3 regions of the Rhizobium sp. LjRoot98 genome follow, and region 3 is predicted to be linked to each of the others. Evidence: riboswitches for the same ligand, from Rfam matches in the RefSeq annotation. Region 3 holds a riboswitch; each other region holds the start of a gene.
What was found. A riboswitch is a leader RNA that binds a small molecule or an ion and turns the genes downstream of it on or off. The one in region 3 is predicted to bind cobalamin.
Positions count from the first base shown of each region.

Region 1: it holds a riboswitch for cobalamin, as region 3 does, so the genes downstream of both, ACSQ3J_RS05575 (ABC transporter substrate-binding protein) here and ACSQ3J_RS03360 (aromatic ring-hydroxylating oxygenase subunit alpha) in region 3, are expected to answer to the same signal.
Region 2: it holds a riboswitch for cobalamin, as region 3 does, so the genes downstream of both, cobU (bifunctional adenosylcobinamide kinase/adenosylcobinamide-phosphate guanylyltransferase) here and ACSQ3J_RS03360 (aromatic ring-hydroxylating oxygenase subunit alpha) in region 3, are expected to answer to the same signal.

Region 1 covers NZ_CAXUPW020000001.1:1,115,218-1,119,579, reverse strand. Annotated here, with positions in the region: gene ACSQ3J_RS05585 (IS110 family transposase) at 1-890, shown strand, start outside; gene ACSQ3J_RS05580 (hypothetical protein) at 1,135-1,317, opposite strand; cobalamin riboswitch at 1,581-1,813, shown strand; gene ACSQ3J_RS05575 (ABC transporter substrate-binding protein) at 2,037-3,083, shown strand; gene ACSQ3J_RS05570 (FecCD family ABC transporter permease) at 3,080-4,108, shown strand; gene ACSQ3J_RS05565 (ABC transporter ATP-binding protein) at 4,105-4,362, shown strand, end outside.
Region 2 covers NZ_CAXUPW020000002.1:371,770-376,131, reverse strand. Annotated here, with positions in the region: gene cobN (cobaltochelatase subunit CobN) at 1-556, opposite strand, end outside; gene cobW (cobalamin biosynthesis protein CobW) at 750-1,814, opposite strand; gene cobU (bifunctional adenosylcobinamide kinase/adenosylcobinamide-phosphate guanylyltransferase) at 1,818-2,342, opposite strand; cobalamin riboswitch at 2,518-2,913, opposite strand; gene ACSQ3J_RS10355 (chloride channel protein) at 3,057-4,362, shown strand, end outside.
Region 3 covers NZ_CAXUPW020000001.1:673,630-677,991, forward strand. Annotated here, with positions in the region: gene ACSQ3J_RS03355 (hybrid-cluster NAD(P)-dependent oxidoreductase) at 1-858, opposite strand, end outside; gene ACSQ3J_RS03360 (aromatic ring-hydroxylating oxygenase subunit alpha) at 860-2,110, opposite strand; cobalamin riboswitch at 2,231-2,429, opposite strand; gene ACSQ3J_RS03365 (DUF6656 family protein) at 2,782-3,387, shown strand; gene ACSQ3J_RS03370 (diguanylate cyclase domain-containing protein) at 3,388-4,362, opposite strand, start outside.

The sequences.
Region 1 (4,362 bases), 440 kb from region 3:
TTGCTATGGAAGCATGCTGCGGCGCTCACCACCTGGGGCGACTTTTCGAGGCACGAGGACACGAAGTGCGATTGATGTCGCCCGAGTATGTTCGCCCCTATATTAAAGCGCAGAAGAACGACGACAGGGATGCGGAGGGCATCGCGGAAGCCGCGTCGCGTCCAACAATGCGATTCGTCGACCTCAAGAGTGCGGAGCAGCTCGATATTCAGTCGCTGCACAGGGTTCGATCGCGCCTCGTCGCACAAAGAACCACGTTGATCAATCAAATCCGGGCGATCCTCCTTGAGCGCGGTCTCATTTTTGCTGCCGGTCGTCGCAAGCTTGAGGTTGCCCTAGATGTCCTTCCGGATGATCAAGAGGCCAACTTGTCTCCGCGCATGCATCAACTGATTTTTGACTTGCGAGACGAGTGGAAAGTGTTGGATACGAAGATTGCAGCGCTGAACGCTGAGTTCGTGTCGCTCGCGCGGCATAATCTTGCGATGCGTCGTTTAACGACTATCCCCGGCATCGGCGTACTTAACGCCACAGCCCTGGTTGCCGCGATCGGCGACGCCAGCAGCTTCAAACATGCGCGAGATCTCGGCGCGTGGCTGGGGCTCGTTCCACGACAGTTCACGACCGGAGGCAAGCCACGTCTGCTCGGAATAACGAAACGCGGCAACAACTACCTCCGAACTTTGCTTGTGCACGGCGCACGAGCGGCGATGCCCGTACTCAGTCAAAGCGATACGCCTGTCGGCCAGTGGCTTCGAGCGCTAGTTTCCCGCGGTATTCACCGTAATGTTGCGATCGTGGCCCTTGCAAACAAGCTTGCGCGTATTGCCTGGGCGATTTTACGCAAGGAGCAACCGTATGAAAGTACCTTCGGCGTAACGCCAGCATAACAGGATTGGCTGCGCCTACACGCAGCCCATGATGTTTGCGAGAAGGAATACAGATGGCCTGACAGTCAATCGGCGTTCAGAAAGCCCAGGCGTGGAAATGGTTCATTGAAACCGTGTTGGTTATCGTGGCTCTGGACGTGCGGATATCCATCTTGGCCACGGCGTGACCGTGAGACCGAATACGTTGAAGCAGACTGCACAGGAATCTAAAAAACTACTTGCAAACAGGGCGGGCCATACGTTCCTAGTGCTTGGGTCTGTCCTGGTTTGACGCGGGAAAGACGAAATGAAGCTGGCCCGACTTGATCGAGGCGCGCTCGATCAGAGCCTTGTGCTCTTCCCGCATCGCCTGCGAACGCTCCCGGAATGCCCTCGACCGCGCCAGAACCGCCTGTGTCCGCGCCGTAATTTCATCAACATGGCTCATGTCTTACCTCAACGGTTATCCGGTGGAGTGATCCTGCCAAGCAAGGATACGATGCCTGCCGGCCTGCATTGCCTCATTTGTTCACTTTATGTTCCATTTTCAAGCAAGAGTCAATGGACTGATAAACTCGGCCTGAGGCGCTTGGTTTTGGGGAAGAAGCTTCGTCGGCCAAGCTTCAGTCAGCCGGTTTTGAGAGCAAATCGAGAATCAACCGTAAAGCGCAAGACGCCATCTGTTTCGCCTTGACGCGCCTTGATGCCTGATGCTAACTCGCCGCCGACGGTTCCCCGAGCGATGACTCCGAGGGGATTAATAGGGAACACGGTGAGGACGACCCAGCAGGGACCTAGACCGTGGCTGCCCCCGCAACTGTAAGCGGATTGCCGCTCATCCTCGTGACGCGAAAATGCGTCATGCCACTGGGAGAACTCCCGGGAAGGCAGATGAGATGCAGATATCCGTAAGCCAGGAGACCTGCCGTCAAAAGATCGATCCAACGTCACGGGCGGGGATGCCCTGAACAGGAGAATTTGATGACGGTTTCCTGCCGGCCTAACAGCGTATTCATACGTATTCTCCCGGATTTCCCACCACGCGGCATCTGTTTCATCGCGGGCTGAAAGGCTTCGGCAGCGAACATGCCGTGTTTGGTGTTGTTCGCCACGACGTCTTTGCCCTCACAGAATCCGTCCAGAGGCGTGATTCATCCGGAGGACTAAATGTTCATTTCCAAAACATCCCGGCATATCGGCAAATCGCTGGTCGTGCTGGCCAATGCCGCAGTTCTTGCGGCCCTTGCATCGACGCAGGCCTTTGCCGAGAAGACCCAGTATCCGCTGACATTCCACAATTGCGGCCGTGAGGTTACCGTCAATCAGGCTCCAGAACGCGCTGTTTCAATCGGACAAAGCACCACCGAAATCCTTTACTTGCTCGGCGTTCACGAAAAAATGGTCGGCACGGCGCTGTGGATCGGCCCTGTTCTGAAAGGGTACGAGGAGATCAATGCCAAGGTCGAACGGTTGGCGGATAATGATCCAAGCTTCGAGAGCGTCATCGGCAAGAAACCCGATCTGGTGACAGCCCAGTTCGAGTGGATGATTGGCCCAGAAGGCGTCGTTGGTACGCCGCAGCAGTTTGAGGAATTGGCCATCCCCGTCTATGTCTCGCCATCGGATTGTGTCGGCAAGGACAATTCGAGCGGTGGCGACGGTGTCCGCAAAGGTGTCTTCACCATGGACCTGATCTATCAGGAAATCGCCGAACTCGCGAAAATCTACGACGTTCAGGACCAGGGCGCGAAGGTCATCGCCGATCTCAAGGCGCGCGAAGAGGCGGCTCGCAAAAAGATCACCACCGCCAACGACAAGCTCTCTGCCGTGTTCTGGTTCTCAAGCGCCGAGAAGGACATCGACCCTTATGTCGCGGGCAGGAATGGTGCGCCGGGCTATATTCTCCGCACACTCGGTATCAAGAACGTCATCGACAGCGAAGAGGAATGGCCGACGGTCGGCTGGGAAACGATTGCCAAGTCAAACCCGACCATCATCGTGGCGGGCGCGTTGGACCGCCGCCGCTTTCCGGCCGATGACATCGCGGTCAAGCAGGAATTCCTGACGACCGATCCCGTTGCCAGCCTGATGCCTGCCGTCAAGGAGGGGCACGTGGTGGTCATGGACGCCCAGGCGATGAACCCGACGATCCGCACTATCGAGGGCATCGAGGTGCTCGCTGACGCGATCGCCGCATCCGGCCTCAACAAGTGATCGCCATCACCTCTTCCCTCTCAAAGACAAGCGCCATCCTGCTGGCGCTTGTCGTTCTGGTCGCAGCGCTCTGGCTGGGCGCGGCGATCGGCGAGACTGCCATTCCCATGGACATCGTCGCCAAGACCGTGGCCAATCGGCTCTGGAACGCGGGCTATCCGCTCGATCCGCTCGATCAGGGTATTGTCTGGAACTACCGGATGAGCCGCGCCGTTGTCGCCGCTTGCTGCGGTTCGGCCTTGGCGGTTTCCGGTGTCGTGTTGCAGGCGCTGCTCCGGAACCCATTGGCTGATCCCTATATTCTCGGCATTTCCGCCGGGGCTTCGACCGGCGCGGTCGGCGTGGCAATTCTCGGCTTCGGAGCGGGTTTTCTGACGATGCCTGCAGGCGCATTCGCCGGAGCTCTGATCGCCTTTGGCCTCGTCAGCCTGCTCGCCTTGCGCGCCGGACGGGGCACCAGCGCGATCATTCTGGCCGGTGTTGCCGGTTCGCAGCTCTTCAATGCGCTGACGTCCTTCATTGTCACGAAGGCGGCCAATGCGGAGCAGGCCCGCGGTATCATGTTCTGGCTGCTTGGAAACCTTTCCGGTGTCCGCTGGACTGACGTCTCGCTTGCGCTTCCCGTCGCCGTGATCGGCCTTGCGGTCTGCCTCTGGCAGGCGCGCGCGCTTGACGCCTTCACCTTCGGCTCGGAATCGGCCGCCTCTTTGGGCATTCATGTCCGCCGCGTCTACGCCATCCTGATCGGCGTGTCGGCACTGATGACGGCGGTCATGGTCAGCATTGTCGGCTCGATCGGTTTCATAGGGCTGGTGATCCCGCATGCTGCCCGGATGGTCGTTGGCGTGCGGCATGGATTGCTTATCCCTGCATCTGCCCTCATCGGCGCCGTCTTCATGATCGCTGCCGATATCATATCGCGGGTCATCATACCGGGGCAGGTCCTGCCGATCGGCGTCATCACCGCGCTCTTTGGCGCCCCAGCCTTCGCCTTGATCCTCAGCCGCAGGAGGGCGCCGGCGTGAACCTTTCCGCGCAAAACGTTTCGTGGTCGGCCGGTGGTGCCACCATTCTTCATGACGTGTCTTTGGATGTCGTCCCCGGCGAGTTTCTCGGTATTGTCGGCCCCAACGGTTCGGGCAAGACCAGCCTGATGTCTTTGCTGTCGGGGATCCGCAAGCCCCACTCGGGCACCGTCTTGCTGGACGGTCAGCCAATCCATTCGATTGGCCGCCGGGAGATCGCCAAGCGGATAGCACTTGTCGAGCAGCAGGCCGAA
Region 2 (4,362 bases), on a different contig from region 3:
CGATCACCCCCTGCCCCGGCCACCAGATCCCCGCCTTCATCAGCGGAGCGGCGGGTTCCGGCTTTTCCAAGCCGCCGATCAACGCCTCGGCATAGCCAAGCAGCCGGACCATGTTGCCGGCACCACCCTCGGTGAAATAGGCCCACATCCGGTTGCGGTCTTCGGCGGAAATGGTCGAAAAAGGCTCCAACCCCGGGTCAGGCTTGTCATCGCCGGGCAGTACGGCAATCTGGAATTTATGAGTAACAGCCGCCGCATGCAGCGCCTCCAGCACATAGTGGAAATAGCTGGCGCCGCCGAGCGGGCGAACGATGATCAGCTTGGCATGGCGCGCAGTGCGTTCGACATAGGTATCGACCGACATCGGGTGCTTGAGCGTCAGGAGGCTCGCGACCCTGAGGCTCGCCTTTGCCCCACGTGTGCGATGCGCACCGGCAATCGAGGAAAGCTCGGTATCGGCAGCCGAAAGGAACAGGATATCGGCCGGCGACTGGCCAAGATCGATCGCTTCCTCGCCGTCGGTGATCGTGCCCTTCTGGGCTAGGAGGAGATGCATGGTATTCCCCGAGGGCCGCAATACCCCCCTCTGTCACTGCGTGACATCTCCCCCACAAGGGGGGAGATCGGGGCCGAGCGGCGCCGAAACGCTTGCACCAAGAGGTTTGAGCGCGAGGCAGCCACTGTTGATCTCCCCCCTTGTGGGGGAGATGTCCGGCAGGACAGAGGGGGGTACGCCGCGCTCACCATTATCAAACCGCCGCTGTGATCGCAGCCCGCACGGCCGCTTCATTCATATCATGCAGACCGATGACGACCAGGCGGGTGCGGCGCACTTCGCCGGCTGCCCACGGGCGGTCGAAATACTGATCGATACGGGCGCCGACGCCCTGGATCAGCAGGCGCATCGGTTTGCCGGGGATATCGGCAAAGCCTTTCAGACGCAGTACGTCGTGCTCGGCAATGATGGGCTTGAGTTTTTCGATGAATACGGCCGGATCGGTGATCGAACCAAGTTCGACGACAAAACTGTCGAATTCGTCGTGATCATGCTCTTCGCCGGCCTCGTGTTCCATCTCATGATGGGACTTGCGGTTGGCGAGGTCGTTTTCGGTGCCGACACCGAGGCCGAGCAGGACAGCGGCCGAAACCTCGCCGTTCTTTGCCTCGATCATCGCAGGCTTGCGGCTGGTGCGCGATGAAACTTCGTTGCGGACAAAGGCAAGGCCGGTCGAATCGAGCAGGTCGGTTTTGTTGAGAATGATCAGGTCGGCCGCGGTCAGCTGATCTTCGAACAGTTCTTCGATCGGGCTTTCATGATCGAGATTGTCGTCGTTGACGCGCAGCGCATCGACCTTGTCGTGGTCGTCGGCAAAACGCCCGGCGGCAACGGCAGCGCTGTCCACCACGGTAACGACACCGTCGACCGTGACTTCGCTGCGGATATCCGGCCAGTTGAAAGCGGCGATCAGCGGCTGCGGCAGCGCCAGGCCGGACGTCTCGATGACGATATGGTCCGGGCGATTTTCACGCTCAAGCAGCTTGGTCATCGTCGGGATGAAATCATCGGCGACGGTGCAGCAGATGCAGCCGTTGGTCAGCTCGATGATATCGTCCTCGCTGCAGGCTTCGGCGCCGCAGCCCTTCAGCACCTCGCCATCGACGCCGAGATCGCCGAACTCGTTGATGATCAGCGCGATGCGGCGTCCTTCCGCATTCTGCAGGATGTTGCGGATCATCGTCGTCTTGCCGGCGCCGAGGAAGCCGGTGATGACGGTGGCAGGAATCTTGCCGTGGGCGGCTTTTTCATTGGTCATGGATCAACCCTTCATTTTCAGCGGCAATCCAGCCGCGATAAAATAGACGTCAGCGGATATCTCCGCAATGATCTGGTGCAGCCGGCCGGCATGGTCGCGAAAATCGCGCGCCATTCGGTTCTCCGGCACGATGCCAAGCCCGACCTCGTTGGACACGAAAACCAGCCGGGCCTTGGCCTGCGGCACATAAGCCGCAAGCCGTTCAAATTCCGCCGCGATATCCCGGTGCTCCATCATCAGATTGGTGACCCAGAGCGTCAGGCAATCAATCAGAATGATGCGATCCGGCGCATCGATCGCCTTCAGACAGGCAGCAAGCTCAAGCGGCTCTTCATGGGTTTGCCAGTCCGGCCCGCGGCGATCGCGATGCTCGGCAATCCTTGCCTGCATCTCGCCGTCCCAGGCTCTTCCTGTCGCGACGTAATGCATATTGAGACCCGACGCCGTCACAAGTTTTTCAGCGAAAGTGGATTTGCCGGAACGAGCGCCGCCGAGAACCAGCGTGCTGCCTGATTGTTTCGATGTCATGGAATGGTCCTGGCCTCAGCGCGCGCCGGGAAGTAGGCAGACCAATGGACCACGCAAGCGAAAAAGCGCGGCAATGCAAAACGGGCCGTTCGGGGAACGGGATGATAAAGCCATGACAACCTCCGTGCTGGCATCGGGAGTATCTCTCCCTGGATCGTGCGAGCCCCTCGCTAAGATGGGGCTCTTGAGGATGGCAGGTCTCCTGGCTCACGGCGCCACGTCCCCAAAGGGACGAACGGGCCCACCTCGCCTTCCCGGAGGTTTGCGCCAGATTGCTTGACCGCAATCGGCAGGCATCACGAAGAGGTGGACGATTCGTAGACAATAGAGGCGTCCGGCCCCGGCTGATCGTAATGCCACTCCAGTGGCTTTTCCGGTTGGGCCGATGCGTGCCGCTGCCGCGAATGCGGACAGTCCGGAAGCACCGGCTTTCCCGAATGGTGAACCCTGACCGTTCTACAGTCGCGGGGTCGGCTGCGATAAGGACGCCCGGCTTGGGTCCGGCCCGTCGCATTCCCATTTACTCCCGGCATGCACAAGCATATCGGGAACCATCCAATGACTGATGATTAGGCGCTCACCTGGATCAAGTCAATTGCGACACTATCTCCGCCACCTCGGTTTAGCGTGATGTGATCAAGACTTCACTTGATCTCCAATGCCATGCCTTCTAGGACGGCGCGGAGACTGGATGGCCTGGCAATGAAGCTGAAGATGATACCCAAATTCGACCTGCGCCGCCTCGGCTATCTCTCGCTGCTGTTTGACCGTGGACGCATGCGGGCCTTTGCGCGGCGCAGTGAACTCGGCCTGGTCGTCGCGGGCATGATCGTCGGCATCACGTCAGGTCTCGCCGTGACCGCGATGAGCATCATATCCAGCCGCCTGCACAGCCTGATTTTCGGGATTGCCGACGAACAAAGGTTGAGCGCGAGCGATCTGCGGGGCGAAATCTCGGTGTTGATCGCGCCGGTCGTCGGCGGGATCATTCTTGGCCTTGTGATGCTTCTTCTGGCGTCGTGGCGTAAAAAGCCAATGGTCGACCCGATCGAGGCCAACGCCCTGCATGGCGGCCGGCTGTCCTTGACCGACAGCATCATCGTCGCGGTCCAGAACCTGATCTCCAACGGCTTTGGCGCCTCTGTCGGGCTTGAGGCCGGGTACACCCAGCTTGCGTCCGGCATCGCCTCCAAGCTCGGCGTTTCGCTGCAGCTTCGCCGCTCGGATCTGCGCACGCTGGTCGGCTGTGGCGCCGCCGGAGCCATCGCCGCCGCGTTCAACGCACCCTTGACTGGCGCCTTCTATGCGTTCGAGCTGATCATCGGCACCTATACGATCGTGTCGCTGACGCCGGTCGTCGTATCCGCATTGATCGCCAATCTCGTCGCCCGATGGCTCTATGCCGGTGATTTCACCATCGATGTCGGGCAGTTCGGCGCGGTCGTTCCGGCCGACTATCTGCCAGCATTGCTGCTCGGCTGCTTCTGTGCCGGCATGGGCATCCTGTTGATGAAGGGTGTCTCGCTGGTCGAGGGTCTTGCCCGCCGCAGTTCGATCCCTGCGCCGATGCGGCCTGCGCTTGGTGGTGTCGTCGTTGGCCTTCTGGCGCTGGTCTCACCGCAGGTTCTTTCGGCCGGTCACGGCGCCTTGCACCTCAATCTCGCCAGTTCGCCGGCGATCCCGATGTTGATCGGTCTGTTCCTCCTGAAATCGCTCGCCTCGGCCGTCTCGATCGGTTCAGGATTTCGTGGCGGCCTGTTCTTTGCCTCGCTGTTTATGGGTGCGCTGCTCGGCAAGCTGTTTGCCTTTTCTGCGCCCTACATCTTTGCCCATGCAACGTTGACACCGGTCATCTATGCCGTTGTCGGCATGAGCGCGCTGGCGGTCGCCGTCATCGGCGGGCCATTGACCATGACCTTCCTGGCGCTGGAAATCACCGGTGATTTTCCGATCACCGTTCTGGTCCTCGCAGCCGTGATCACCTCATCGCTCGTGGTCAGAACCACCTTCGGCTACTCGT
Region 3 (4,362 bases):
CGTAAACGTGATGGTGGACACAGCGGAAGCATCCGCCTCGCCCGCACCGGCCCGGATGGCAAGCTCGGCCGGATCCGGCGCGCTGGCTGGCTGAAAGCTCTCCTCATGATAGCGGTTCATGTCGAAGCCGACGCTTTCCAGCATCGATTTGACGCCGCGCATGAACGGCTCGGGACCACAGCAGAAGACGGTGCGGTCGCGGAAATCCGGCGCCAGCAGTGCCAGCTTGGACGTCTCGATGCGGCCGCGCAGCCCGTGCCAGCTGTGACGCGGCGCATGGGTCTCGACGATGAAGCCGAGATTGAGGTTCGGCATGTTGCGCGAGATGTTTTCCAGCTCGTCGCGGAACAGCAGATCATCCGGCTGGCGGGCGCAGGACAGGAACGAGACATCCGTCTGCGGCGCGCAATCGGCCATCCAGCGGGTCATCGACATCATCGGCGTGATCCCGGAACCGGCGGAGATGAACAGATATTTTTCACCGGGATGACGCACGAAGGAAAAATCGCCGAGCGGCCCGAAAGCCTTCAGCTTCATGCCCGGCTTTAGGTGGTCGAACATCCAGCGTGTACCAATGCTGGATGCCTGGGCCTTGACGGTCACGGCCACCGAAAACGGCCGCGACGGCGTCGAGGACAGGGTGTAGGTGCGCATCACCGGATCGTCCGGCGTCACCGGCAGTTCGAGTGTGACGAACTGGCCCGGCAGATAACGGAACCAGCTGTCCTTGTCCGCCTTGAAGCCGAACGTCATCACGTCCGGCCCTTCCGCGGTAACGGAAATGCACTCCAGCAATTGCTGGCGATCGTTGAACGGCTGCAGCTCGTCGAAGTGCCGGAAGGAGGAAACAATCGTCATGTCAAGCAACCCGAACCAGAGATGGCGACGTCGCAATGCCCTTGAGCCGGCCCTGCATGAAGTTGGTGTACCATTCGACGAACTGCATCACGCCACCTTCGTGCTCCGGCGAATAGGGTCCGGGCTGATAGGCGGGCGAGCGGATGCCGAAGGCGTTTTCCTCTACGATTTGGCGGTCCTGGTCGTTGGTTTCCGTCCAGACATGGGTCAATTCTTCAAGGTTGTAATCGACTCCCTCGACGGCATCCTTGTGCACCAGCCACTTTGTGGTGACCTGGGTCAGTTCCGGACCAAGCGGCAGGACGCGGAAGGTGATGGCGTGATCGGCCAGCACATGGTTCCAGGTACTAGGGTAATGGAACAGCAGCAGCGTGCCGATATGGCTCTGACTGACATCGTCGGAAAGCTGGCGCTTGACGGCGCGCTTGCCGGACATGGTGTAGCTTTCCGCACCCTCGATTAGCGGCATGCGGGCGACGCGGAACTGGCCGCTCTGATCCATCTTGAACTCGCTTGGCAAACCCGACGCTTCGCAATGCGCCCAATGGGCGGCGATGACCGGATCGTCCTTGGCGCCCTGCACGCCGGTCGCCGTCGGCGCCTCCGGATAGGTGCGGCAGAGTTCCGGATGGTTCGCCGCACAGTGATAGCACTCGCGGTTGTTTTCCCAGACGAGCTTCCAGTTGCCCTTCTCGATGATCGTGCTTTCGAAGGCCACCTTGGTGTCCTTGAGATTGTGCGGCGTCAGATAGGACGAGACCATGTCGCGCATCGGCTGGAAGTCCATCGCCTCGTCGGCCAGGCAGATAAAAATGTAGCCGCCGATGGTTTCACAATGGATCGGTTTCAGGCCGTGCTGGTTCTTGTCGAAGTCTTCGCCCATCTGGCGCGCAAACAGGAGCTTGCCGTCCAGTTCGTAGGTCCACTGGTGATAGGGACAGACAAGCTTGGCCGATGAGCCCTTGGCGCCGGCGCAGACGCGCGAGCCGCGATGGCGGCAGGAATTGTGCAACGCGCGGACGGTGCCGGTGCGGTCGCGTACGATAACAACCGGATATTCGCCGACCTGGGCGGTGAAATAATTGCCCGCCTTCGGGATTTCACAATCGTGGCCGATGAACAGCCAGTCCTTGTACCAGATCTGCTCCATGTCGAGCTTGTACAGATCGGGATCGGTATAGAAGGCCTGCTCGAGACTATGTGTGTCACGGCGGTTCATCAATTTTCGGAGGACTTCGCTGCGGAGATCCATGGTCATTTCCTTGTGCTCGCCAACTTTTACGGTGGCAGCAGGCAGGAAAGGAACCACCGCCGCGCCGGGAGAGCGCGTGGTTAATGTGGTTCTCCTTCCGGCTGCCCGCCGCAACCCAGATATCAATTTCATCACAAGGCTGGTTTCCGGGCTCTGGAGCTGTCCTTGCGGACTGTCCCGGCGCCTTCCCGGATTTCTCCAGTGGCCTTTTGCCGAGGTTTCGCTCCACCACCGTTGCGGGGGCAGCGCCGGATTTCGACCGGCTTCCCAATTCTCCGCCCTTCCCTATAAAGGCGGCACCTTGAGTGTCTTCATCTAATCCTCAGACCTTGGAAAACAGCCGCCAGTTAACGACATCCGATTCCAGAAAGACGACACGGAAAATATTGCGTGGCGTCGCCGTCAACCTGACTATTTTATAAGCAGAAACAATGTGATCGGCTGAATTTGAAGCAAAAATCCGGTTTTCCGCCCAGCGCTTCGGCAATCGGCACGGATGCAGCCCTTTTGCGACACTTCACGGCGAAAACACTGCCATCGCCATCGCACACGGTCGAGGCAAAAGGCTGACAGCCAGCAAGACTGCATTAACCATAACGCAGTAGCTTTGGCTCATAAGCGATTCCGTCCCGGTGTGTTTTGTCGACACACCCGCAGTCTGGTACAGGCCGATGTCAAACTTGAGATATTTCGATACCGCTGTGGTCAAGAAGCCGGAACCATCGCCGAAGGCCGCGGTCTATACCGAATTCCTGCGCACAGGACGGATCAACCGGCACCAGCAGCAATGGAGCGCGGCCGAGAAGCGCTACCTGACCCACCAGGAAGTCGCTGCCCGCACCGGCAAGAAACTGGAAACGGCCGGCTCCGTCACACATGACCGGATCAACAGCTTTCACCGGTCGATCCGCTTCCCAAAACTGCTTTTTCACCGGACGCTGGCCGATAGCCCGCATCTCGGCTATTGCCATGTCACGGCCGCGCGGACGAAATTCGCCAAGTTCGAGGACGTCCGCTGGTCGTTCTATATTGCCAATTTCTTTTCCGATATCGGCGACGACCAGCACTTCTTCGAGAAGATCAAGCTTGGCTATTCACGGATGTATTTCGCGGTGGCGACGGAGATGGACGCAGAGGCCGGCAAGTTGACCGTCAACCGTGCGGTGCATGACAACGGACTGCTGTTTCGCACCCGCGACCCCAAGGAGGCATTGAAGAACGTGCTTCTGCTCGGCGCCCGCAATGCAGAGCTCCGCAAGATCATCGGTAGCCTTTGATCACTGCTTGTAGATCAGCCAGTCTCGCCCGGGCAGCGGCTCACTCTCGGCGCCATGCACGATCGTCTGATCGCCACCTTTGCCCTGCGCCCTGGCGAGCGCCTTTTCGGCCGTATTAACGAGATCGAAGGCATTGGTGGCGTCATCCGACATGCAGATGCCGACCGATAGCGTGACACAGCCGAGATCGCGCCCGGTTTTCGGATGCGTAAAATGCGTGCTGCGCAGGGCCGAGCGCAGCAGCGCCACGAGCCGCACCACTTCCCGTTCCTCACCCGTCCCCACCAGAAAACCGAAACGGGTTCCGTCGAAACGGGCGACCAGTTCGCTTGAGGGAAACGCTTGCTGGATAATGCCACCGATATGCCGGGCAAGCGGTTCGGCCAATGCGGCCGCCTGTTCTCCCGACAGCCGCCGGCTGGTATCGGGCTCGGCAACGGCAATACCACAAGCAAGCGGCAGATCGGGATCAGCGTAGACCTTGGCGAGCGCCTTGTTGAAGGCCCGGCGATTGGCGAGCCCGGTGACCGCATCGGAAAATTTCCGCGCCTCGAAATCGGCAAGGTCTTTCTGCACTCCGGCGATCACGGTGGATTGCGCGGTGACGCTCTGCTCCATTTCGGCATTGTGCGACACCTGCCGCTCGGTGGCCCGCTTCAGAGCCTGAATGGAGTTCTGCAGCGCCATCTGGCTTTCGCCGCCGGAAACGACCAGCGCCTTGGTTGCCTCGCTGATCAGCCGCCCATAATCATCGAGCTGGTCTTTTTCACGCGACAAGAGGTTCATGAAATTGCTCATCTCGTCGCGCACGATCGTCGTCGACCGCGCCAATACGCTGGCTTCATGATGATGCGGCAGATATTTGCGGCCAAGTTCGTCGAGCGCCGATTGCGACTTGTATTTGCCGAGCGCAATGAAGTCGCGCACCAGGTCCGGATTGGCGCCACCATAGGCTTCGTAGACCAGTTCGTAATT